Regions from separate parts of the Verrucosispora sp. FIM060022 genome, predicted to be linked through region 2. Evidence: riboswitches for the same ligand, from Rfam matches in the RefSeq annotation. Region 2 holds a riboswitch; each other region holds the start of a gene.
What was found. A riboswitch is a leader RNA that binds a small molecule or an ion and turns the genes downstream of it on or off. The one in region 2 is predicted to bind S-adenosylmethionine.

Region 1 (7,887 bases), on a different contig from region 2:
GGTGTCGGTGTGGATGGACACCTGCACGCCCGAGGCGTCCGCGACCCGCAGGCAGGCGGCGATGGCCGCCGGGGTGGTGCCCCAGTCCTCGTGCAGCTTGAATCCGCCGGCCCCGGCCCGCAGCTGCTCCCACAGCGCCTCGGTGGAGACCGTGTTGCCCTTGCCGAGCAGCAGCACGTTGACCGGGAACGTGTCGAGGGCCTCGTGCATCCGGGCCAGGTGCCAGGCGTTCGGGGTGACGGTGGTGGCGCGGGTGCCCTCGGCCGGCCCGGTGCCGCCGCCGACCAGGGTGGTGACCCCGCCGGCGAGGGCCTCGGTGACGATCTGCGGGCAGATGAAGTGCACGTGGGTGTCGACCGCTCCGGCGGTGAGGATGCGACCGTTGCCGGCGATGACCTCGGTGGCCGGGCCGATCACCAGGTCGGGGTGCACCCCGTCCATGGTGTCCGGGTTGCCGGCCCGGCCCAGCGCCACGATCCGCCCGTCGCGCAGCCCCACGTCGGCCTTGACCACACCCCAGTGGTCCAGCACCACGGCACCCGTGATGACGGTGTCCAGGGCACCCTCGGCCCGGGTGGCCCGGGACTGGCCCATCGACTCGCGGATCACCTTGCCGCCGCCGAAGACCGCCTCGTCGCCGCCGACGCAGTGGTCGTGTTCGACCTGGATGAGCAGGTTCGTGTCGGCCAACCGGATCCGGTCACCTGTGGTCGGCCCGTACAGCGCGACATAACGGTTTCGCTCGACGATGCTCATGCCGCTCCCTCCGGCCCGGTGTCCAGTGCCCCGCCGCACTCGCCGCGCAGGCCGGGCACGATCCGGGCACCGGCCAACGGCACCAGGTCGACACTGCGACTGACCCCTGGTTCGAAACGCACCGAGGTGCCCGCCGGTACGGCCAGCCGCTGCCCCCAGGCGATGTCCCGGTCGAATTCCAGCGCGGGGTTGGCCTCGGCGAAGTGGTAGTGCGAGCCGACCTGCACCGGCCGGTCGCCGGTGTTGACCACCAGCAGCGTGGTCACCGGCCGCCCGGCGTTGATCTCCACCGGGTCGGCGGCCAGCAGGATCTCCCCCGGGATCACGGGATCGGGTGGTGCACCGTCACCAACTTGGTGCCGTCCGGGAACGTCGCCTCCACCTGCACCTCCCCCAGCAACTCGGGGATGCCGTCCTGCACGTCCTCGCGGGTCAGCACGGTACGACCGGCGGACATCAGGTCGACCACGGAGCGCCCGTCGCGGGCACCTTCGAGCAGGAAGGCGGTGATCACCGCGACGGCTTCGGGATAGTTCAGGCGCAGGCCGCGTTCGCGGCGGCGCCGGGCGACGTCGGCCGCCACGTGGACGAGCAGACGATCCTGCTCATGGGGAGTGAGATACAAGGGTGGCTCCCGGTGGGTGTCCGCGCCCGTCAACCGCCGGCTGCGACGCCTCGACGCGCCGTCCCACGGTTCGGGGCTCGCCCGTCGGGTCCCGCCACGTGTGCGGGCCTCGGGAGTTCCACCCTCCCGGCCCACCTGGCGAGGCACCGACGGTGTCTTCTCGGATGCGGACCGCACCGCCCACCGCTGAGCCGACCGTAAGGGATCACGCCGCCGTCGGCAACACCCGTACCAACTTCGGTATATCGCGACACCAAATAGCGCGGTATTATGCCTCGCATGGTAGTGGCAGAAGGCCAACCCACCGACGACAACGACCGTCAGACCCAGCTTCTGCGCGGCGTGCTGGACATGTGCCTGCTGGCGCTGCTGTCCCGCGAACCCGCCCACGGTTACGAGCTGGTGCGGCGGATGGAGTCGGCCGGCTTCAGCACGATCAGCTACGGCACCCTCTATCCGCTGCTGACCCGGATGCGCCGCCTCGGCCTCGTCGCCGACGAACAGCAGATCAGTCCGACCGGCCCACCCCGCAAGGTGTACGCGCTGACCAGGGCCGGACGCGCTCGCCTCGATGCCTGGCAGAACCAGTGGACCCGCTTCGCCGGCACCGTCGACGCCATCCTCGTCCCGACCGACCACAGCCCGCCCAGGAGTTGACCGTGGAGACCATCGACAGCGTCCTGTCCGAGGCCGACCGTGCGTGGCGGGCCTACGGCGTCAGTTCGGCCGATCGTCGGGTACTCGCCGCCGACCTGCGCCTCGATCTGGCCGCCGCGGCCGCCGACGGGGGCGACCCGATGCAGTTGGTCGGCGGTGACGTGGCCGGCTTCGCCCGACGGCTCGCCGACGAGGCCGCTGTCCGGCGGGTACGCCCGGAATACCACCGTCTCCTGCTGACCGCGTTGGCCGGTGCCCTGCTCGGCAGCCTGCTCGGCGCTGGCATCTTCACAGCGCTGTATCCGCTGCTCGTCCATTTGATCGACATCCCCCGTTCGATCGAGATCCCGGTCCAGGTCGCAGTAGTCGTCTACTACGGCGTGCCGGCCGCCGTGGTGGTGGCCGGGGCGGTCACCGCGGTTCGGCTCCGGCTGCGCGACCTGCCCCAGATCCGGAGAACCGCCCTGCTGATGAGCCTGCTGCTGCCGGCGGCCGGCATCGTCGTCACCCCGATCACCATGGCGTACGCCTGGTCCACCGACTACAGCACCGCACCGGAGGTGCTGGTCGTCGAAGTCGTCATGGTGCTCGCCGCGCTGGCCGGCGCCACGGTACTGGCACGTCGCCTGTCGGTTCGCGAGCGCCGGCGGGCCACCGGCGCTACGCCCGACGCCGCAGTCGAACCCGCCTGACGGACTCCGGCTCACCGAACGGCTACCTGCCGCACCACCGCGATGGCCTGGGCGTGAGGGCCGTCATATCGAGTGGACGCCGACCCGTCCCCTGCTGCTAGCCTCGGCCGCAGGTCATGAGTGCCAGCGTGAAGCCCCGGCTTGCTGGCCGGCAACCCTCGTCCGCGCAGGGGTGCCCCGGGTGAGGACCAGGCACCGGTTGCAACCACCGGTGCAAGCGTGGCCTGGTTTCCAGGTCATCACGACCTTGAGGGAGACCCATGTCGTACCGCAGTCGATCCGCTCCCGTGGCGGCCTGCCTCGATCTGACCCAACGTCGCCACGTCGACATGATGCGGGTCTGCAGCGCCGCGTGTAGCTGACCGCGTCGCTGCCGGTCGCCGAGCCTGCGGGCCTCGGGTGACCTGATCAACTCCCCCTCTGCCATCGGTTCATCCCAGCGGTCCGTCGCACGACGGACCGTCGGTGCGGCACGTCCGTGCCCGCCGTCGTTCATCCAGGAGACACCTGTGCGAATCGTTCCTGCCCTGACCCGGGCCGCCGCCGTCGGCGTCGCCGCAGTCCTCGCCGCCGTCACGCTTACCGCCTGCGGCTCTGACTCGGCCGGCGAGGCCGACAACCCGTACAACCTGCTCCAGCCGGGGGTGCTGCGGGCCGGCACGCTCACCGACGCGCCGCCGAACGTGTACCTCAAGGACGGCAAGTTCACCGGCTTCGACAACGATCTGCTGGTCGCCGCCGCCGACAAGCTCGGGCTGAAGGTCGAGTTCGTCGGCACCGACTTCTCCGGTCTGCTCGCCCAGGTCAACAACCGCAAGTTCGACATCGGCAGTTCCTCGATCACCATCACCGAGGCGCGAAAGAAGACAGTCGACTTCGGCAACGGCTACGACTTCGGCTACCTCGGTCTCAACGTGCCCGCCGGCTCGACCCTGAGCAGCTTCGACGAGCTGGCCGGCAAGCGGGTGGTGGTCGTGCAGGGCACCGTCCAGGACGACTACGCCACCACCAAGGGCCTCGACCCGGTACGGGTGCCCGACTACAACAGCGGGCTCAACCAGCTCAAGGCGGGCACCGCGGACGCCTGGATCTCCCCGGCCGAGATCGGTGAGAAGACCGCCGCCGACAGCGGCGGCAAGATCACCGTGGCGGCGAAGGAACTCAGCCCGGCCCCGACGGCGTACGCCTTCGCCAAGGGCAACGACGCGCTGCGCGAGGCGCTGAACAAGGCCCTCGACGAGGTCATCGCCGACGGCACCTGGACCCGGCTCAACGAGCAGTACTACCCGGGTCGGGCGATCCCGGCCGACTTCGCTCCCGGCAGCGGCACCGTGACCGTCCCGTCGGCGGCCCCCTCGGCCGCTTCCTGACCGGTACGACCAGCTAGCAGGGCGGAGGTTGACCCGTGGATCCGTTGCGCACCCTGTGGGAGACGTTCTTCGACTGGGAGTCGATGCGCGAGGCGCTACCCGAAATGATCACTGTCGGGTTGCCGAACACGCTGATCCTGGCGGTCACCGCCGCCCTGCTCGGCTCGGCGCTTGGCATCGTGCTGGCCGTCGCGGGCATCTCGCGAACCCGCTGGCTGAGGTGGCCGGCACGGGTCTACACCGACGTCTTCCGGGGCCTGCCGGCCGCGGCGACGATCCTGCTGATCGGGGTCGGCCTGGCCCCGCTCGGCATGCAGGTGTGGGGGCCCAACCCGTACCCGCTGGGCATCCTGGCGCTGTCGCTGATCGCGTCGGCGTACATCGGGGAGATCTTCCGCTCCGGCATCCAGTCGGTGGAGGCCACCCAGCTGGAGGCGGCCCGCGCGCTCGGCTTCTCCTGGGGCGAGGCGATGCGCCGGGTGATCATTCCGCAGGGCATCCGGCGGATCCTGCCGGCCTGGGTGAACCAGCTGATCGCCCTGATCAAGGACTCCAGCCTGGTCTACTTCCTCGGGCTGCTGGCCAGCCAGCGGGAACTGTTCCGGATCGGGCAGGACTACGCCGCCAACACCGGCAACCAGTCGGCGCTGCTGCTGGCCGGGCTCTTCTACCTGGCGCTGACGGTCCCGCTGACCCACGTCGTCAACTGGATCGACAGGCGACTGCGGCACGGCCGACCGGCCACCGGCCCGGCCGACGACGACCCCGACGACCTCGACCTGGCGCTGCCCGGCGCCGCCGGAGGGAACCAACGATGAGCGACTCGGTCAGCCTGAGCCTGCGCGACGTGCACCTGGCCTTCGGGCGTCACCAGGTGCTGCGCGGGGTGGACCTGGACGTGGCCCGGGGGGCGACCGCCTGCGTGATCGGCCCCTCCGGGTCGGGCAAGTCCACCCTGCTGCGGACCGTCAACCGGCTGCTCGAACCGGACCGCGGCGACGTGCTGCTGGACGGACGCAGTGTGCTGCGCGACGACCCGGACGCCCTGCGGCAGCGGGTCGGCATGGTCTTCCAGCAGTTCAACCTCTTCCCGCACATGAGCGTGCTGCGCAACATCACCCTCGCGCTGCGGCGCATCCGCAAGCTCGGCGAGGACGAGGCGGCAGCGGTGGCCCGCGAACACCTGGACCGGGTGGGGCTGGCCGCCAAGGCCGACGCCCGCCCGGCACACCTGTCCGGTGGCCAGCAGCAACGTGTCGCCATCGCCCGCGCACTGGCCATGCAGCCGCAGGTGATGCTCTTCGACGAGGCCACCTCGGCGCTGGATCCGGAACTGGTCAAGGGTGTCCTGACGTTGATGGCGGACCTGTCGGCGCAGGGCATGACCATGGTCGTGGTGACCCACGAGATGGGTTTCGCCCGGGAGGTCGCCGACACGGTCGCGTTCATGGACGCCGGGGTGGTGCTGGAGGCCGGACCGCCGGCCGCGATCTTCGAAGCGGCGCAGCACCCGCGCCTGCGCCGCTTCCTCTCCCAGGTGCTCTGATCCCAAGTGCTCTGATCCCAGGTGCTCTGAGCAGCCCGGGGGCCGTCGTCACTGCCCCGTCGGCAGCTGCCCGTCGAACTCAGGGCAACGCTTCATGGTGTAGTCCGACACCGGCGGCATCGCCGTCTTGAGCCCCTCGGTGGTCTGGCCGACGCGGGCCCACGCCGCCGGATCCTCGGGCATGCTCTTGCCGGAGGCGTCGATGACCGCGGCGTAGAACTCGCCGAGCGTCGTCACGTCGGACTTGATCTCGGCTGGTGCCGCCGCCTTCAACTCCTTCAGCCGGGTACGGGCCTGATCCAGCTCGGCCTTGCCCGCGCTCTCGGTGAACAGCGGGTCCATCGAGGTGCTGAACGCCTGCACCGCGTCGCACCAGCGGTCCCCGTCACCCGACCCGGTGTCCTTTCCGCCGCTGCCCTGGTCCGACGCCTGCCCGCCGTCGGCCTCGCTGGTCGCGGCTGCCCCACCCGAGGCGGTGCCGTCGTCCGTTCCGCCGGCACAGCCGGTCAGCATGAGCCCGGCCGCGAGCACGACAAGCAGCCCTCGAACCCGTCCCATCGTCTTCTCCTTCGACCTGAACACGCCGACCACCCCCGTCTGCCTCCGGCATCGCCACGGTCGCGGCACCCGCCACGTCGGGTCCACCACGGTCGTGTCCGGACACCGAGCAGTCTGCTCGGCGGTCTTCGGGGGCGGTTCAGGAATTGTTCAGGCGAGCCCGATCCGGTAGCGCGGCCGCGGCCGGCTCGACACCGATCTCGGCCATCCGCACGACGTACTCCTGATGGCGCCGGTTGGCCTCACCGTGCCGTCCGGCGGCCGACAGCGCGGCGATCAGGCCGAGGTGGGCCGGCTCGTCGTAACCGTCCTCGCCGACCAGCCGCAGGTACCAGCCGATCGCCGCGTCGGCCCGGTCCAGGTGCAGATACCGCCTCGCCAGCCGGTGGGTCACCTCGCGGTGCAGCGCGGACAGCAGCGCCCGGGGCCGCTGGACCGCCGCACCGACGACCTCGTCGTCGGTGCGGAGATCACCGGCGTACATGGCCACCACCGTCTCCAGCTGGCTCAGCAACCGGTCGTCGGCGGCGGTGCCGGTCGGTGGCGGGCTCGCGGTGTCGGCGACGACTGCCGCCCGGGCCGCGTCGTGGAAACGCCACGCGTCCACCACCACATGTGCCGTCCTCAGCTGCACGGTGGCCGAGTCGGTGATCAGGTAACGGTCCGCCGGATGTCGCCGACCCGGGTCGAGCACACCCCGTACGGTCGAGATCAGCACCGACAGGCGGCGCAGCGCGACCTCGACGCGGGCCTGCGGCCACAGCGCGACGGCCAGCGCGTCGCGGGCCACCGGTCTGCCGAGCTGCGCGGCCACCATGTGCAGCAGATCGCGCGCCTTGCGGGACTGCCAACTGCCGACCGGCACCGCCACGCCGGCCAGCCGCACCGCGAACTGGCCCAGGATCTGCACCTCCACCTCGGGCACCGGTGCCGGCCCGATCGCCGCCAACGGTCCGGCGACATGCCAGCCACCTTCCTGTACGCCGATGCGGCGCAGCCGCTCGTACGCGATCCGCTCCGCGACCAGGTCACCGGTGAGCCGGGCCTGGAGCAGGGCGTTGGTGGCGAGCGCGAACTCGTTGCCGAGCTCGGCCCAGATCGTCGCCGCCTCGACCAGGTCGGCGAGCAGCCGGCGTACCGTCCGGGGCGAGGTCGCCTCGGGGTTGGCGCGGTGGGCGGCGAGGGTGACGAGTTCCATGGCCTCGGCCAGGCCCGCCGTGTCCCGCCGGCGACCGGCCTCGGCGCGGACCTGTTCGCCGTACCGCAGGGCGGTGTGCGGGTCTCCGGAGCAGAGGGCGACCCAGCCGGCGGCCAGTTCGGCGACGGTGGGGCCGGCGGAACTGGGCAGCGACAGGGCCCGCTCGGTGTGGCGGGCCGCCGCCTGCGGGTCGTCGGCGTAGCTGAGCCGGGCGAGCCCGGCGCACGCCTCCACCAGCACCTGCGCGTTGCCGTCCGGTTCTCCCATGGCCAGCGCCGCCCGGTAGGCGGCCACCGCCTGGTGGTTCGCCCCCCGGACCCGGTGCACTCGGGCGGTGAGCGTCAGCCCGAAGGCAGCCAGCGGGGAACCGGCCCGCTGCCACCGGGCCAGCGCCTTGTCCGCGTCGCTGCGGGCACGATGCAGGTCACCCAGGCCGAGCCACGCTTCCGCGCGGTTGTGCAGCGCCAACGCGAGCAGCATCTGCT
Region 2 (7,887 bases):
GCGAGGCGGCGAGCGTGGCGCAGGCGGCGGCGAGCGCGACCGCGCCCAGCAAATTCGGTGTGCCGGCCTCATGCCGAGCGGGACCAACATGCCACTGCACCTCGGCCGCCTCGTCACCGACGTGCCTGGTGGCCCCGCCGCCGGCGAGATACGGGGCGGCGGCGTCGAGCCAGTCGGCCCGGCCGGCCAACACTCCTGCGCCGAACGGCGCGTACAGCTTGTGCCCGGACAGCGCCAGGTAGTCGATGCCGGCGTCGGTCATGGAGACCGGACGGTGCGGGGCCAACTGGGCGGCGTCGACGGCGATCCGCGCGCCGTGCCGGTGCGCGATCTCGGCGAGTTCGGCTATCGGCCAGACCTCTCCGGTGACGTTGGACGCGCCGGTGACCGCCACCAGCACGGGGCCGGCGCTGCGCAGGTCAGCCAGTGCGCGGGTGAGCCCGGACACCACCGCCGGCAGGTCCGCGGGCACCGGCAGGCAGTGCACCCGCGGCCAGGGCAAGAGGTTCGCATGGTGCTCGCCCGCCCAGGTCACCACGGTGGTGTGGGATGGCAGTGCCCGGGCGAGCAGGTTCATCGCGTCGGTGGTGTTCCGGGTGAAGATCACGTGGTCGTCGGGCCGGATGTCGAGGAAATCCGCCACGGTCTGGCGGGACTGCTCGTACGCCAGTGTGCAGCGACGTGACGCCGCGCCGGCACCCCGATGCACACTGGCGTACGAGGGCAGGAGTTCATTGACCGCATCGGCGGCGGCAGCGAGGCACGGTGCGGTAGCGGCGTAGTCGAGGTTGGCGTACGTGACGGTGGTGCCGTCGGAGAGACGGACAGGCAGATCCGCGCCGAGCACCACAGGAGCGATCGTGGGCACACTGGTCCTTCATGACGGTGGACCCGCACGGGTCCGCGCTTGCCTCTCCGGCGGACGCCGGCGGCCTGGTCCTCACCCGGAGGCACCCCACCGCGGACGCACGAGGGTTGCCGGCCAGCAGGCCGGGGCCTTGACGCTGACACTCATGACCGCCGCCGATATTGCCATACGGACCGGCCTTGCCGCCAGTACGCTTCGCGCACTATCCGACCCGGTGCAGGTACAGATAGCTGCCGCGCGCCGCACGGCAGTGATAAGCACTCCGGCGTGCACATCTGCCTGGCGGGCACATCGAACGTGACCATAGTCGAGTGTCCCTTGTTCCCACTGACATCACATGGATGCTTGTTATCGCCGTGTCGGTCCAGGCGGTCACGACGACAATGCCAGTTTCATCGTGGATAGCGGGCGTTCGGCGCCCCGGTCGATCGGGACCAGCGTGCCGTCGAGGATCGCGTACGCCAGTCGAGCGGCCCGCGGTGCCAGGTTATGCCTGCGCAGCACGGTGTGTGCCGCACTTTGCGGTAGCAATGGAAAGCCACTGGCAGGAACGCAGGCGGCTCGGCGCACTGTCCTACTTCGTCATCCGAGACGAGCCGGACGCCCCTTCTTCGGCGGCAGCATTCCTTGTTGTCGACGTGGCGGAACATCTGGTCATCTTCATTCTGGTGCCCGTGTTCGTTGGCGCGATGATCGGCATCCTGGTCGCTGGGCTTCCGAACAGGTGGCACGTTCTTGCGTCTATCGTGACGCCGGCCGCGACCTCGACGGCCGGCGGGTCGTTGGTTGTCGCCACAACCTTCACCAACCAGGTTTCGGCATTTCCCTGACCGATAATCGCCCGTCATCTCATTCTCGCGCTGCACATCAGCCGCCTTCACCAGCCTCGGCTTCGCCCTGGACGACGTCGCTCGGATGCTCGAGTCGGAGGAGCGCGGCCAGGAGTCCCCACACGGGCTACACGCGCCGGAGAACGAGCGCCTCTCTCGCCGACCGGGCGGCCACCACGCTCAGGGGGTCTTCGCCACCCGCCCTGACACGCTCCTCGGCATCGACAACAGCTGGGCGGGACAGCCAAAGGCCGACGTGCTCCATGACTACGAAACAGCGTGGGTACGTAGCCGGCCGTCCCGCCCTGTGATCTCCACTTGCCCATTACCTACTTTCACTATAGGAAAAGTGGGTGACCACCACAGTCTCCGCGTCACCCACCGCGGAAACCTCGATCGGTGCATCGACGGCCGCCCGGAGGGCTCTGGCACCCCGTGGCGGGCGCCGCCGTCGGATCCTGCTTCGGCTCCTCGCCCTCGTCGTGCTCTACGGGCTCTGGGAAGTCGCCGCCCGGACCACCGGCAATCCGACCTTCATCCCCTCACCCGGCGCGGTGTGGCACCAACTGGTCCAGACGTCGACCACCCACGACGGCATCCGCGGCTACAGCGGGCATCTGCTCATCGAACACCTCGGCGTCAGCCTGCGGCGCATCCTGATCGGCTCCATCATCGGCATCGCCGGTGGGGTGCTCCTCGGTGTCGTGATGGGAACTGTCAGCGGGTTCCGGGTAGTGATCGAACCGGTCGTCACCTTCGTCCGCGCCCTTCCGCCGCTTGCCTACTTCAGCCTCTTCATCATCTGGTTCGGCATCGACGAGACGCCCAAGCTCTGGTTGCTCTCCATCGCCGCGTTGCCGCCCGTGGCGGTCGCGACCGCCGCAGCCGTCCACTCCGCACCGACCGGTCTGGTCGAGGCCGCGCGGGCGCTGGGCGCCGGTCGTGTTCACGTGATCCGCGACGTGGTGCTCCCCCACGCATTACCGGAGATATTCACCGGCATCCGGATCGCGGTGGGGGTCGCGTACTCCTCGGTGGTCGCCGCCGAGACGATCAACGGCGTACCCGGCATCGGTGGCATGGTCCGCGACGCCCAGCGCTACTCCCAGACCGACGTCGTCATTCTCGGCCTCTTCGCCATTGGCCTGTCCGGCCTCATCATCGACGCCCTGCTACGGACCGCCGAAAACCGGCTCATCCCGTGGCGGGGCCAGATCTAGGAGACAACAGATGCGCAAGACACTCGGTCTGCTGGCAGCCGTGTCCCTGCTGTTGAGTGCCTGCGGCGACGGTGCCGCCAGCGGCGGCGATCCGGGCCGCAAGACCATCCGGATCGCCTACCAGGCCTTCCCCAGCGGCGACCTCATCGTGAAGAACCAGAGACTGCTTGAGGATGCGCTACCCGACTACCAGATCACCTGGACCAAGTTCGACTCCGGCGCGAGCATCAACACCGCCTTCGTCGCCGGCAGCGTCGACATCGCGGCGATCGGGTCGAGTCCGGTGGCGCGCGGTCTCTCCGCGCCGCTGAACATTCCGTATCAGGTCGCCTTCGTCCTCGACGTGGCCGGCGACAACGAGGCGTTGGTGGCCCGCAACGGCGCCGGCGTCACCGACATCACCGGCCTGCGCGGCAAGAAGGTGGGGACCCCCTTCGCCTCCACCGCCCACTACAGCCTGCTGGCCGCCCTGGATCGGGCCGGCGTCAAGGAATCAGAGCTCACCATCGTCGACCTGGAGCCCCAGGACATCCAGGCCGCCTGGACCCGGGGCGACCTGGACGCGGCCTACTCCTGGTTGCCATCACTGGATGAACTCCGCAAGACCGGTACGGTGCTGATCACCAGTCGCGAACTCGCCACCGCCGGCAAGCCCACACTGGACCTCGGCGTCGTCGCCACGGACTTCGTTGAGGCGCACCCTGCCGCAGTCGACGCCTGGCGCAAGGCCCAGTCCCAGGCCCTGAACCTGATCCACGACGACCCCGCCGCGGCAGCGAAGTCGGTCGGCGCCGAACTCAACCTCAGCCCGGAGGAAGCGCAGCGGCAACTCTCGCAGGGCGTCTTTCTCAAGCCCGAGGACCTGGCCAGCCCCGAATGGCTGGGCACCTCCGCGGCCAAGGGCAAACTCGCTGACAATCTCGTCAGCGCCGCACAGTTCCTCAAGGACCAGCAGAAGATCGACGCTGTGCCAGACCTGGCGACCGTACAGGCAGCGATCTATACCGTAGGACTGCCCGATGCCCTCGGCTGAATCCGGCCACACCGCGGCGATCACCGTCACCGACGTCGAGCACAGATACGGCGAAGTCGTCGCCCTCGGTCCCATCGACCTGACAGTGCCGCCGGGCGAGTTCCTCGTCCTGGTCGGCGCGTCCGGGTGCGGCAAGAGCACACTGCTGCGGCTGATCGCCGGCTTCGAGCAGCCCACCACCGGCACGGTCCTGACCGGCGGCGTACCACCGATCCCAGGGCGCAGCGCCGGCCTGGTTTTTCAGCAGCCCCGGCTCTTCCCGTGGAAAACCGTCGGCGGCAACATCGAGTTGGCACTGCGGTACGCCGGGCAGCCCACCGATGGCGTCGACGCGCTCCTCAACCGGGTCGGGCTGCACGACGTGGCAAAGCGCCGCACCTGGCAGATCTCCGGCGGCCAGCAGCAGCGAGTCGCCATCGCCCGGGCCCTCGCCGCCGACCGCCCACTGCTGCTCCTCGACGAACCGTTCGCGGCGCTCGACGCGCTCACCCGCGAGCGCCTCCAGGAAGACCTTCGCTCGGTCAGCACCGCGCCCGGGCGCACCTCGATCTTCGTCACCCACAGTGTGGACGAGGCAGTCTTTCTCGGCAGCCGGGTCGTGGTGCTCAGCCCTCGCCCCGGCCGGATCGTCCTGGACCTGCCCATCCACCTACCTCGCACCGGCATCACCCCGGACGACCTGCGAGGCCTGCCCGACTACGCCGCCCTGCGCGCCGAGATCGGACACGCCGTCCGAAGCGAAGGAGCATCCGCATGACCACGGTTCACACCCCGCTCGACCTCGAACCGCTGGGACCACACTTTGGCGCTCTGGTCCACGGTCTGGACCTGGCCATCGCCAGCGACGAGGAGGTCACGGCGCTGCGCGCCGCGCTGGTCGACCGCAAGGTGCTCTTCCTGCGCGATCAGCGCCTCGACGACGATGGCCAGGTGCGTCTGGGACGCAGAATCGGAGAACTGACAGCATCCCACCCCGTGGTCGGCGGCGTCGATGACGCACACCCCGAGATCTACGCCCTCGACAGCACGGACAACGGTTTCGCCGACGTCTGGCATACCGACGTCACCTTCATGAAGCGACCACCACTCGGCTCGATCCTGCGCGCCGTCATCCTCCCGCCCACCGGAGGCGACACCAACTGGGCCGACGCGCAACTGGCGTACGACTCGCTCAGCGAACCGGTACGTCGGCTTGTCGATCAACTCACCGCCATTCACGACGGCGCTCGCGAGTTCGGCTACTACCTGGCCCAACGCGGAGGCAACGTGTGGGAGGGCCAACAGGTGTCCCGACTGGATCCGGTCGAACACCCGGTGGTCCGGGTCCATCCCGAGACCGGCCGTCGAGGGATCTTCGTGAATCCGGGTTTCACCTCGCACATCGTCGGCGTATCGGACTTCGAGAGCCGGGCCATCCTGGACCTGCTCTACGCCCACCTCACCAAGCCGGAGCACATCGTGCGGCACCGATGGCGCCCCGGGGACGTGGCGCTCTGGGACAACCGCAGTACCGCCCACTACGCCAACCGGGACTACGGATCCGCTCGACGGGTCATGCACCGCATCACCCTGCGCGGCGACGTCCCCCGCGGACCGAAGGACTAGGTGCACTGCCGATCCGGTAGTGGTTGATCGTTGACGATGTGCCGGTGGTTCGTCGTGGCGAGCGCCTCCCACCAGGCGGGGTCGGGGGCATTCAGCTCCGAAAGCACGGCCGGCCGCACCTCCCGGTCGTAGTATGGCGCGGTCTCCGGGACGCTGCTCGGCATGGCAAGGCCGAGCAGCACCGGCGGTGGGCGCTCCTCGAGCACGAGCGCGGCCACCCGATGCGGTGCGAGCGCGGCGTAGACGTACCGGTCGACGTTGAAGGTCGTGAGAATGATGATCCGCGGTGGCCTCGCCATGCCGTCGACCATTCGGCGAGTCGCCTCGATGCCGTCCATCACGGGCATGCGGATGTCCATGAGCACCACGTCGGGCTCGTTACGGCGGACCACGGCGACCGCCTCCACGCCGTCGGCGGCCTCACCGGCAACCTCTCAGAACCGGTCCCGGGTTCCGAGGAGGACGTTGTGTGCGGCGCGGCGCCATGGCGCGAGCTCGGTGTCGATATCGGCCCAGCGCCTGGTGTCAACACAGAGAGCTCCGTCGACAGCAGGCAGGGCCTCGATCAGCCGCATCCGCTGGTCTTCGCCCGGGTGGGAACTCCACAGGTCGGTGGTCCGCCGGCTGAGCTGACGAGCCAGCGGCAGACGAGCAGCCAGGCTTTCCCGGGCTTCAGCAGCCGCCGCCTCCAACTGCTCGCCGTCGATACGCGGCGCCAGGTGCCACAAGTCCTGCCAGATCCGGCCAGCGAGCAGGACCGTCTCGGAGGATCGGAGGAAGGCCGCGCTGCCGGCGACCCGGCGGGCGACCAGATCCGCCCGGTATTCGGCGCGGCGGCTGTCGGGCATCGCCACGCTGTCGACGAGCAACTGCGCGGTCGCGCCAGCGACATTGGCGAGAGCGACGATTCCATGGACGATCATCCCGAGGAGCACAACCGGCCCCGACCCCTGCTCGGCCAGCGAGTCAGCCGCGTGAACGGCACGCCGCCAGGGGTTCCGCCCACCGGTGGCCACTACCGCCCGGGCGCCGAACGTCCTCGCCAGCAGGGTCCTCCGCACCCGAAGCGGATCGCCGTTGGCCAGGTGCCCCAGTTCGTGGGCCAGCAGCGAAACCCGGGCCGGCCGCGGCAGCATCACCCACAGGGGAATCCCGATGACGAGCACCGACCGCTGACGCCAACCCAGCCGCGCGACACCGGCGTTGAGACTCAGATCTGCACAGATCACGTCGGGAACCGGTGTTCCGGCGGCATCAGCGACTTCCCGCACCAGCCGGTGCAACTGCGGGGCCTCGCGCTCAGTGATCACGCCATACCTGGGCACCCGCCCGAACGACGGCTTGACCAGCAGCAGGACGAGCACAGCCGGGATCGCCAGGGCCAGCCTGACCCCCTGCGGCAGGTCGCTGGCCACGACGAGCCAGGCGAGGTAGCCCACCGCCGCCACCCCCAGCAGGGCCAGCAGCACGGAGACCACCGACAGCCAGACCTCCCCCGACGACGTCCCATCCGGGCGGGCCTCCGGGTCGGCCAGCACCTGCTCATGCGTCGCCCGGTCGATCTCCAACCCTCGCCGGAACCCCCACCGACCGATCATCCTGGTGCCGCGCCACGGGGCCAGGGCGGGGTCGTACACGTCCAGGTTCCACTGACAGGCAGGGCACCACGAGGGCGTCCCCGCCTCCAGCAGGACCAGGTCGTGGGCACAGGCCGGACATCTGCTCAGCGTCGTCTTCGTCGGCACGAGGGTGGAGTCTAGATCGAAGTGACAGCAGTGCATGGTCCGGCTCGGGCGCCGCCGGGCGCCATCGGACCGCCTACCTGAGGAAGGCCCGTCACTGAGCCTTTTCCAACCTGATCTTGCAGGTCAGCGCAGGTAGGCCGGGGCTGCTGATCGATGAGGGCGAGGCTCCAGGTAAGACAGCAATCTGTGAGTGTGGTTTGTCAAGGCCACCCGCTACGACTCGCCGTGCGCTACGAAGCCACCCTCACCATCGCCGCCATCAACCAATGGCTCCGCGCCCTACGAAACACGGCCTAGCCCAGTGCGAGGCGAACGCCAAGCGCGACGAAGGCGAACGCGCAGAGTCGGTTGATGCGCCGTGACCAGAGTCCGTCGGTCAATCGATGCGCCAGGCGTCCGACGCCCGCGCCGAGGGTGACGTCAACTGTGAGCTGTACGGCGACGAACAGAGCACCGAGCAGGATGAGCTGGGCGGTGGGGTCGCCGGCAGCTGGATCGACGAACTGGGGCAGAAATGCCACGCTGAACATGATCATCTTCGGGTTGAGCAGGTTGGTTACCAACCCGCGCAGAAATGCCTGGCGAG
Region 3 (7,887 bases), on a different contig from region 2:
CACCCGCTCCGCCTCCATGGCGAGATCGCCGGTAGGGGCGTCGACGAGCAGCCGGGCCTCCAGCCGGGCCACGTCGGCCACGTGCTCCTCCGGGGCCGCACCCTGCCACGCCACCGTGCGGTAGCCGGCCGCCCGGGACCGGGCCTGCTCGTGCAGCGCGGTGAGCGCCGCCTCGTCCAGCCCTGTGGTGTCCAGCCGGCGGCGCACCATCGGCAGGGCGGCCTGCGCGCCGACCGCCGCCGCGAACGCCGCACCGGGCGGCTGCCGGTCCTCTCCCGGCGGCACCCCGTCGACCTCTGCGATCAGGTGTTTGCGGCCGTGCCCGAGGGCCACCTCCCGGGCGTGGGCGAGCAGGGCTCGGCCCACCCCGCGCCGCCGGTGAGCCGGGTCGACGAAGAGTTCGACGAGGACGGTGCTGGTGTTGTCCAACTGCGGCAGGCGTAGCCACAGATATCCGACGGCCTCGCCGCCCCGTCGGGCCAACGCGCGATGGATCAGATTGCCGTACGGCGGATGGGCCGCCACCAGGCCGAACTCTGCGCGGTCACCGGCCGGCACGTCAGGCGTGTCGACCACCTGGGCCGCCACGCGGATCCGGTACGCGTCGTCCAGCGCCGCCTCGTCGGAGGGGTCGAACGGGGCTACGGCGATATCCATGGCCGCGAGCCTGCCCGCCGCCGCCCGGCCCCGCCACCGGTTTTCCGTCACACCGTCAGCTGCCAGTTGCTCCACCTGTCCCGCACCTGGAAGCCGAGTTGCTCATTGATCGCGATCATGTGCTCGTTGCTGTCCGCGTTGAAGGTGTCGATGGCCTGGACGGCCGGCTCGTGGGCGAGCAGGTGACGCAGGTTTTCGATCTTGGCGAGCAGGCCGAGTCGATGCCCACGGTGCTCGGGGTCCACGATGGTGATCTGCTGGAAGGCGTGCCAGCCGGTGGATGCGCCGACGTCCAGCAACGTCCACGCGACAAGCCGCCCGGTCGCCTGATGGCGTACGCCCGCGTGGTAGCGCCGCCGGCCGCGGGCCGCCAGCGCCCGGTCGGTGCCGCGCACCCGCTCGGCGTCGATCTGCTCCGGCTCCCAGGCGAGATCACCCATCGGCGCGTCAGCAAGCAACCGACCGTCCAGGTACGCCACGTCGGCGAGGTGTTCCTGCGGCGTACCGCCCTGCCAGAACAGCAGCTCGTACCCGGCCGTCCGGGCCCGCGCCTCGGCCAGCAGCGCGTCGAGCCGCGCCTGGTCGAGGTGGCGGGTGTCGAGTCGCCGCCGCACGTCGACCAGGGCGTCCGTCGCGCCGACGGTGGTCGCGAAGGCGGTTGCCGGCGAGGGACGGTCCGGCTGGCCGGGCAGGTGCGCGGCGCTCATCGTGCTCACCCGCACGCGTCCCCGCTCGCGCAGCACGTCGAGGCCCCGGTCGAGCAGCGCGCGCCCCACCCCCCGGCGACGGTACGCCGGATGCACGACCAGATCGGCAGAGGCGTTCTCGGTGTTGTCCAACTGCGGCAGGTCGAGCAGCAGATAGCCGACGGGCGCACCGTCTAGGTGGGCCAGCAGGTGCACCGCCACGTCGCCGGGCATCGGGTGCCGGATCATGCCGAAGAACCGTTGCCGGCAGCTGGGCAGGTCGGGCACGTCCACCGCCCAGGCGGCGGTGTCGATCTCGTACGCCTGCTCGATGGCGGTGTCGTCGCCGGCACCGAAGGGCGCGATGGTGAGGGTCATGTCGGCAGCCTGCGTGAGGGAAAGACGAACGGGCCAGCGAATTTCTCGCTGGCCCGTTCGGACGCTGGTCGGGAGGGTCGATCGCACAACGCCTCCGGCGTTGGGTCGTACAGACTGAAAGTCTACGGCGATACGCCCTCCCGCACGGAGCATCTTCCGCTGTGCGGTTCTTGCCGTCAAGTCCTCGTCGGCGTGTTTTCCGCATTTCTGAAGAAACGTGAATCCACTTCGATCACCGGCGATCCCGCTTGATCATTTACCGCTGGTCACAGCATTTCCGCTGATCATGTGCCCGATGGTCAACTCAGCCGAGCAGGCCGGCATCGCGGGCGGCCCGCAACGACGGCTTGATCCGATGGGTCGGCCCCACCTCACCGGCCACCGCGTCGAGGGTCTTGAGCCCTTCGCCGGTGTTGAACACCACCGTCTCGGCGGTCGGATCCAACCGGCCGGACTCGACCAGCTTGCGCAGCACCGCCACGGTCACGCCACCGGCCGTCTCGGCGAAAACCCCTGTGGTACGCGCCAACAGCCGCACTCCGGCGCGGATCTCGTCGTCGTCGGCGTACTCCATCCAGCCGCCGGTGCGACGTACCGCCTCCAGCGCGTACAGACCGGCGGCCGGGTCGCCGATGTTGAGCGACTTGGCGATGCCGGTCGGCTTGACCGGAGTGATGACGTCGCTGTCGGCGTGCAGGGCGGTGGCGATCGGGTTGCAGCCGGCCGACTGCGCGCCGAACACCTTCCAACCGCCCGCGGGCGCCTCGACCAGCCCGATCTCGACCAGTTCGGTGAATGCCTTGTCAATCTTGGTGAGCAGTTCACCGGAGGCCATCGGGACGACCACCTGGGCAGGAATCCGCCAACCGAGTTGTTCGGCCACCTCGTAGCCGAGCGTCTTGGAACCCTCCGCGTAGTACGGCCGGACATTGACGTTGACGAAGGCGGTGTCCTCGAACTCGTCGGTCTCCACCAGTTCACCGCAGAGCCGGTTCACGTCGTCGTAGGAGCCGTCGATGGCGACCAGTTCGCCGCCGTAGACGGCGGTGGTCACCACCTTGCCCTGTTCCAGGTCGCTGGGGATGAAGACCACCGAGGGGACGCCGACCCGGGCCGCGTGCGCGGCGACCGAGTTGGCCAGGTTGCCGGTGGAGGCGCAGGCGAACCGGGAGAAGCCGAGCGCCCGGGCGGCGGTCAGCGCCACCGACACCACGCGGTCCTTGAACGAGTGGGTGGGGTTGGCGCTGTCGTCCTTGACCCACAGCGGGGCGGTGATGCCCAACTCGGCGGCGAGCCGGTCGGCGGCGACAAGTGGGGTGAACCCCGGTTCCAGGGTGACCCGGGTGGTCGGGTCCTGACCGGCGGGCAGCAGGGCGGCGTACCGCCAGATGTTGCGCGGCCCGGCCTCGATCTGCTCCCGGGTGACGGCGGCGAGGGCAGCCGGGTCGTAGTCGACCTCCAGCGGGCCGAAACACTCGTAACAGGCGTGCTGGGCGGCGAGGGGGTAGCGGGCCGAACAGGCGCGACAGACCAGAGCGCGGGCCGGGCTGGTGGCGGTGTTGATGCCGGAGGGGGCGAGCGTCGACGTCATGTCGAAGTCCTCTCATCTTTCCCCGCATCGCACTCTGCGGCGGGGACGGAATTGGCACCTGCCCCGCCGGACGCTCAACGATGAGCGCGCGAGGTGGTTGCCGGGGCGTCGTCGGGCCGTATCCCTCAGCCCCTCTGGATGAGGTATGCAGTTGTGCTGCCGATTCTAGGCAGTAGTGCCGGGGCCGTCGCCTGACTGTCCCAGCTTGTGAGCGAGATCGCGGATTGCTCCGCAGGTCACACCCATTCCTGGATCGAGTGGCATCAGCGCCGCCGGATGACCACTCGATCCAGGTCCGAGCATGATCGCGACTCTCGCACGGAGGGTCAGGCCGGCACGGAGCTGCGTGCTTCTGCGTCGAGGGCGAGTTCCCGCCCGCCGCGCTGACCGAGCAGGTTGTCCAGCGCCCAGCTTCCCGGACCGAGGATCGCGATCAGCAGGAACGACCAGCAGAACATCACGGACAGCTCGCCGTGGTTGCGCAGCGGCAGCAGCGCCTCGGGCTGGTGGACCACGAAGTACGCGTACGCCATCGAGCCCGATGCCAGCAGCGCCGCGGGTCGGGTGAAGAGGCCGACCAGCACCAGCGCACCACAGAGCGCCTGGATCAGTGCGGCCCACCAGCCCGGCCACTGGCCGAGCGGCACAGGTTCACCGGTGCCCCGGTTACCGCCGAAGACGCCGAACAACGAGGCCAGGCCGTGACAGAGAAAGAGCAGGCCGACAACCATGCGGAACAGGGACAGTGCCGGCCCGCCGAACCGGTCGATACGCATTCGGATACCTCCGTAGTAGATCCGATGGGGGATCCAGAATGCGAGATGTATAGATTGTTGTCGATGCAATCTCTGACTGTGGGAACGCTCCCAAGCCATGCTAGCGGCTGGAACTTCCGGGCGCTGTCCCGTCACTCAGCGTCCAACCGGTTCGCGGAAGGCTCGCGCGACGGGAATCCCCTTATTGGGGCGGGTGTGCTCCTCGATCACGAATCCGGGACGTCGGGGCCACGCGCGGTATCGGGCGATGTGACGATGTCCCGATGTGCGGGACACGTAGGACAACTCCAGCAACAGCCACCAAGCGCCGGACCCGGCCGTATCGTCGGTCGGTCGGGGCGCTCGCGACGCTGGCCCTGCTCGCCGGGTGCGCCCTGACCCCCGACGCCGGCGACACCACCGCCGGCGCGACCGACGCCCCACCACCGGTCGCCACCCCGTCGACAGGTACGCCGCCGACCGCCGGCACCACCGCACCGGGCCCCTGCCCGGCCGAGGGGGTACGGATCAACTCCCTCGGGGTGAGCGCGGCGATGGGCCTGCGGGCGATGGGCCTGGAACTTGTCAACTGCGGCAGCCGCCCGTACCGGCTGCACGGCTATCCGCAGCTCCGGCTGCTGGACAGCGACGACAACCCGATCAAAGTCAGGGTGATCGCCGGGGCCAGAGGGATCACTTCGGGCTTCGACGACCCGCCCCGACCCCTGACGCTGGCGCCCGGCGAAGCCGCGGGCGCAGCGGTGCTCTGGCGCAACCTGGTCGACGACCCGACCGTGGTCGCCACCAACGCGCAGCGGCTGGAGGTCGCCCCGGCGGAGGGAGAGCCGACGCAGGAGGTCGCCGTCGAAGGGCCGATCGATCTCGGCAACACCAACCGGGTCGGCGTGAGCGCCTGGAAGAAGCAGCCCCCCACCTCGGCACTGCCGCCCGCCACCCCCCTCGCCCCGACCACGGTCCCACCGCAGCACTGACCCGCCGCGAGCTCCTGGTGCGACGACGTCCTGATACAGGGCGCACCGACCAGGAGCCTGCGGCGCGGCCGGGCTACGAGACGACGTCCTTGCGGGTGAAGCGCCAGAAGGCCAGCCCCCAGAAAGCGGTGGCGTAGCAGATCGCGGAGACGGCACCACGGACGATGTCGTCGGTCTGCACCGGTGTGGAGAGCAGCCCCAGCCAGGCGGTGCTGTAGTGGGTGGGCAGGAAGGACCGGATCGCGCCGAGCGCGGTGATCTGGTCCAGAATGCTGGACAGGATCCACAGCAGCACCGCACCACCCACCGCACCGAGCGCGGCGTCCGTGATCACCGAGAGCAGGAACGCCAGACCGGCGACGACCAGCAGCACCACCGCGAGGTAGCCGAGGACGGCGAGCAGCCGCAGCAGGCCCTCGCCCGGCTCCAACTGGGCGGCGACCGTGCTGCGCAGTGGCGACCAGCCGTACCGGAGGGTGCCGATGAGCAGGGCCGTGCCGGCGAGCAGCACCAGCGCCAACCCCGAGTAGGTCAACGCGACCAACAGCTTGATCGTCAGCAGCCGGGCCCGCGGCACCGGAATCGCCAGCAGGTAACGCAGGCTGCCCCAGCTCGCCTCACTGGCCACCGTGTCGCCGCAGAACAGCGCCACCACCACGACCAGCAGGAACGACGCGGACACGAAGATGGTGAACAGGGTGAAGTTCAGCCCGCCGGAGGTGGCGAAGGAGACCAGGCTGCCGAACTCACCCCGGCCACTGTCGTCGTCCCCGGTGTCGAACTGGAAGGCGATCAGAATGATCAACGGCAGCAGCACCATGAAGCCGAGCGCCAGTTGGGTACGCCGCCGCGACGCCTGCCGCCGGAACTCCGCCGCGAACGGCAGGGTCCGCGAGGGCCGGTAACCGGCCCCGGCACCCGAGGCGGCCACCCCGCGGCCGGCGGCCGACGTGGGCTCGCCTCCGCCGTGCGTGGGGTCGACAGTCGATCCCGCCATCACCGGTCCCCGCTTCCCCGAGAGTTCTCCCCCACCAGGGCGAGGAAGGCGTCCTCCAGGCGGCGCCGAGGCACCACCCGGTCCACTCCGATCCCGGCCCGGACCAACTCGGCCACCACCTCGCTGCGGGCGGTGCCGAACGTGTCGACCACCAGCTGCCCGTCGGTGTCGTCGAGCACCCGCACCCCGCCGAGATCGGCAAGCACCTCCCGGGCCGCCGCCGGATCACTCACCTCGAACAGCACGCTTGGCGAGTCACCGACGATCTCCTCGACCGGTCCGGAGGCGACGATCCGGCCCTTGTTGACCACCACGGCGTGGGTGCAGGTCTGCTCCACCTCGGCGAGCAGGTGGCTGGAGACCAGCACCGCTCGCCCGTCGGTGGCGTAGCGCTGGAGCACCCGGCGCATCTCGGCGATCTGCGGCGGGTCCAGCCCGTCGGTGGGTTCGTCGAGCACCAGCAACTCGGGCAGGCCGAGCATGGCCTGGGCGATGGCCAGCCGCTGGCGCATGCCGTGGCTGTACTTGCGCACCTTGCGGTGCACCGACGAGCCGAGCCCGGCGATCTCCAACGCCTGGTCGAAGTGCGCGTCGGCCTCCGGTCGCCCGGTCGCCCGCCAGTACGCCTTCAGGTTCTCCAGCCCGGACAGGTGCGGCAGGAAGCCGGGTCCCTCGACCAGTGCGCCGATCCGCGAGAGCACCGGCGAGCCGGGGACCAGTCGGTGCCCGAAGACGTAGATCTCTCCGGCGGTCGGCTGGGTCAGCCCCATCAGCACCCGCAGGGTGGTGGTCTTGCCGGCACCGTTCGGCCCGAGCAGGCCGACCACCTGACCGGGGTGCACCTCGAAGTCCACCTCGGAGACGGCGACGAAGCCGTCGGCGTACTCCTTGCGCAGATGGCGCACGGCCAGCGGCGTGTCCGCGTACTCCGGGTGCACCGAGGTGTCCTGGCGGCGGTGCCGCAGGCGCAACAGGAGCACGAGCACGACGAGCCCGAGCACGATCGCGGCGAGCAGCCCGACCAGGATCCAGCGCCAGAGCACCGCCTCGGTGGGGATCGGCTCGGCGTCGACGGCGGGCAGGCTCACCGGGCCGGTGGCCGCGACCTGGTAGACGGTCGGCTCGACCGGGGTGGTGTACGCCTGGTCCGAGGTGGCCAGGACCAACCGGAGGCGATGCCCGGCCTCGACCCGGTGCACGATCGCCGGCAGGGTGACCGTCACCGGTGTGGCCTCGGCGACCTGGGTCGGCAGGCCGGTCAACCGGATCGGGGCGATCAGCCCACTCGGCAGGGTGGCCGCCCCTTCCGGATTGACGTCGTAGAGCTTGGCGAAGAGCACCGCCTCGCCGGTGGGCGACGCCGCGCGGATCTGCACGGTGGGCGACCCGACCACGTCGACGGCCTCGGTCAGCGGCTCGGAGTCGAACCGGGCGTGCTGGCCCGGTATGTCGGCGGCCACCCCGCTGAGCAGCGAGCTCAGCGAGCCGGCGAAGGGCACCGAGGAGATCGCCGCCGGGTTGCCGGCGGGCGGGTTGGCGACCGGCTGGGGCGGCCCGGCGAGCGCCACCTCCTGCCGGGACTGCCCGTTCAGGCCCGGGTAGTCGGTGGTGCGGTAGCCGGTCGCCACCAGTCCCCGGTCCAGCGCGTCGAAGCCGGCGATCCGGGAGAAGGTGAAGCTGTCTCCCGGCGTGGCGGCCGTTCCCGCGACGTAGTGGTCGAGCCACTGGGCGGTCAGGAACTTCACCCGGTCGGAGTCGGTACGCGGACCCGCCCCGCCGTCGTGGCCGCCGGTGAACCAGGCGACCCGCACCGGGGTGCCGTTGGCGGCGA

Region 1: another riboswitch for S-adenosylmethionine. It lies ahead of EG812_RS04850 (ABC transporter substrate-binding protein); the one in region 2 lies ahead of EG812_RS26270 (aminotransferase class V-fold PLP-dependent enzyme).
Region 3: another riboswitch for S-adenosylmethionine. It lies ahead of thrC (threonine synthase); the one in region 2 lies ahead of EG812_RS26270 (aminotransferase class V-fold PLP-dependent enzyme).

Annotation. Positions count from the first base shown of each region.
Region 1 is NZ_RQIV01000001.1:1,102,980-1,110,866, reverse strand. It holds gene EG812_RS04875 (urease subunit alpha) at 1-756, opposite strand, end outside; gene EG812_RS04870 (urease subunit beta) at 753-1,082, opposite strand; gene EG812_RS04865 (urease subunit gamma) at 1,079-1,381, opposite strand; gene EG812_RS04860 (PadR family transcriptional regulator) at 1,661-2,038, shown strand; gene EG812_RS04855 (hypothetical protein) at 2,041-2,730, shown strand; SAM riboswitch class IV at 2,843-2,956, shown strand; gene EG812_RS04850 (ABC transporter substrate-binding protein) at 3,240-4,100, shown strand; gene EG812_RS04845 (amino acid ABC transporter permease) at 4,136-4,918, shown strand; gene EG812_RS04840 (amino acid ABC transporter ATP-binding protein) at 4,915-5,646, shown strand; gene EG812_RS04835 (hypothetical protein) at 5,695-6,204, opposite strand; gene EG812_RS04830 (AfsR/SARP family transcriptional regulator) at 6,344-7,887, opposite strand, start outside.
Region 2 is NZ_RQIV01000013.1:72,939-80,825, reverse strand. It holds gene EG812_RS26270 (aminotransferase class V-fold PLP-dependent enzyme) at 1-850, opposite strand, end outside; SAM riboswitch class IV at 899-1,019, opposite strand; gene EG812_RS26265 (hypothetical protein) at 1,399-1,698, shown strand; gene EG812_RS26260 (ABC transporter permease) at 2,052-2,918, shown strand; gene EG812_RS26255 (taurine ABC transporter substrate-binding protein) at 2,929-3,951, shown strand; gene EG812_RS26250 (ABC transporter ATP-binding protein) at 3,938-4,708, shown strand; gene EG812_RS26245 (TauD/TfdA dioxygenase family protein) at 4,705-5,556, shown strand; gene EG812_RS30340 (response regulator) at 5,553-5,963, opposite strand; gene EG812_RS26235 (M48 family metallopeptidase) at 5,991-7,124, opposite strand; gene EG812_RS26230 (LysE family translocator) at 7,595-7,887, opposite strand, start outside.
Region 3 is NZ_RQIV01000002.1:596,599-604,485, forward strand. It holds gene EG812_RS09335 (GNAT family N-acetyltransferase) at 1-657, opposite strand, end outside; gene EG812_RS09340 (GNAT family N-acetyltransferase) at 705-1,721, opposite strand; gene thrC (threonine synthase) at 2,026-3,312, opposite strand; SAM riboswitch class I at 3,322-3,457, opposite strand; gene EG812_RS09350 (DoxX family protein) at 3,639-4,088, opposite strand; gene EG812_RS09355 (DUF4232 domain-containing protein) at 4,352-5,059, shown strand; gene EG812_RS09360 (ABC transporter permease) at 5,133-6,056, opposite strand; gene EG812_RS09365 (alpha/beta fold hydrolase) at 6,056-7,887, opposite strand, start outside.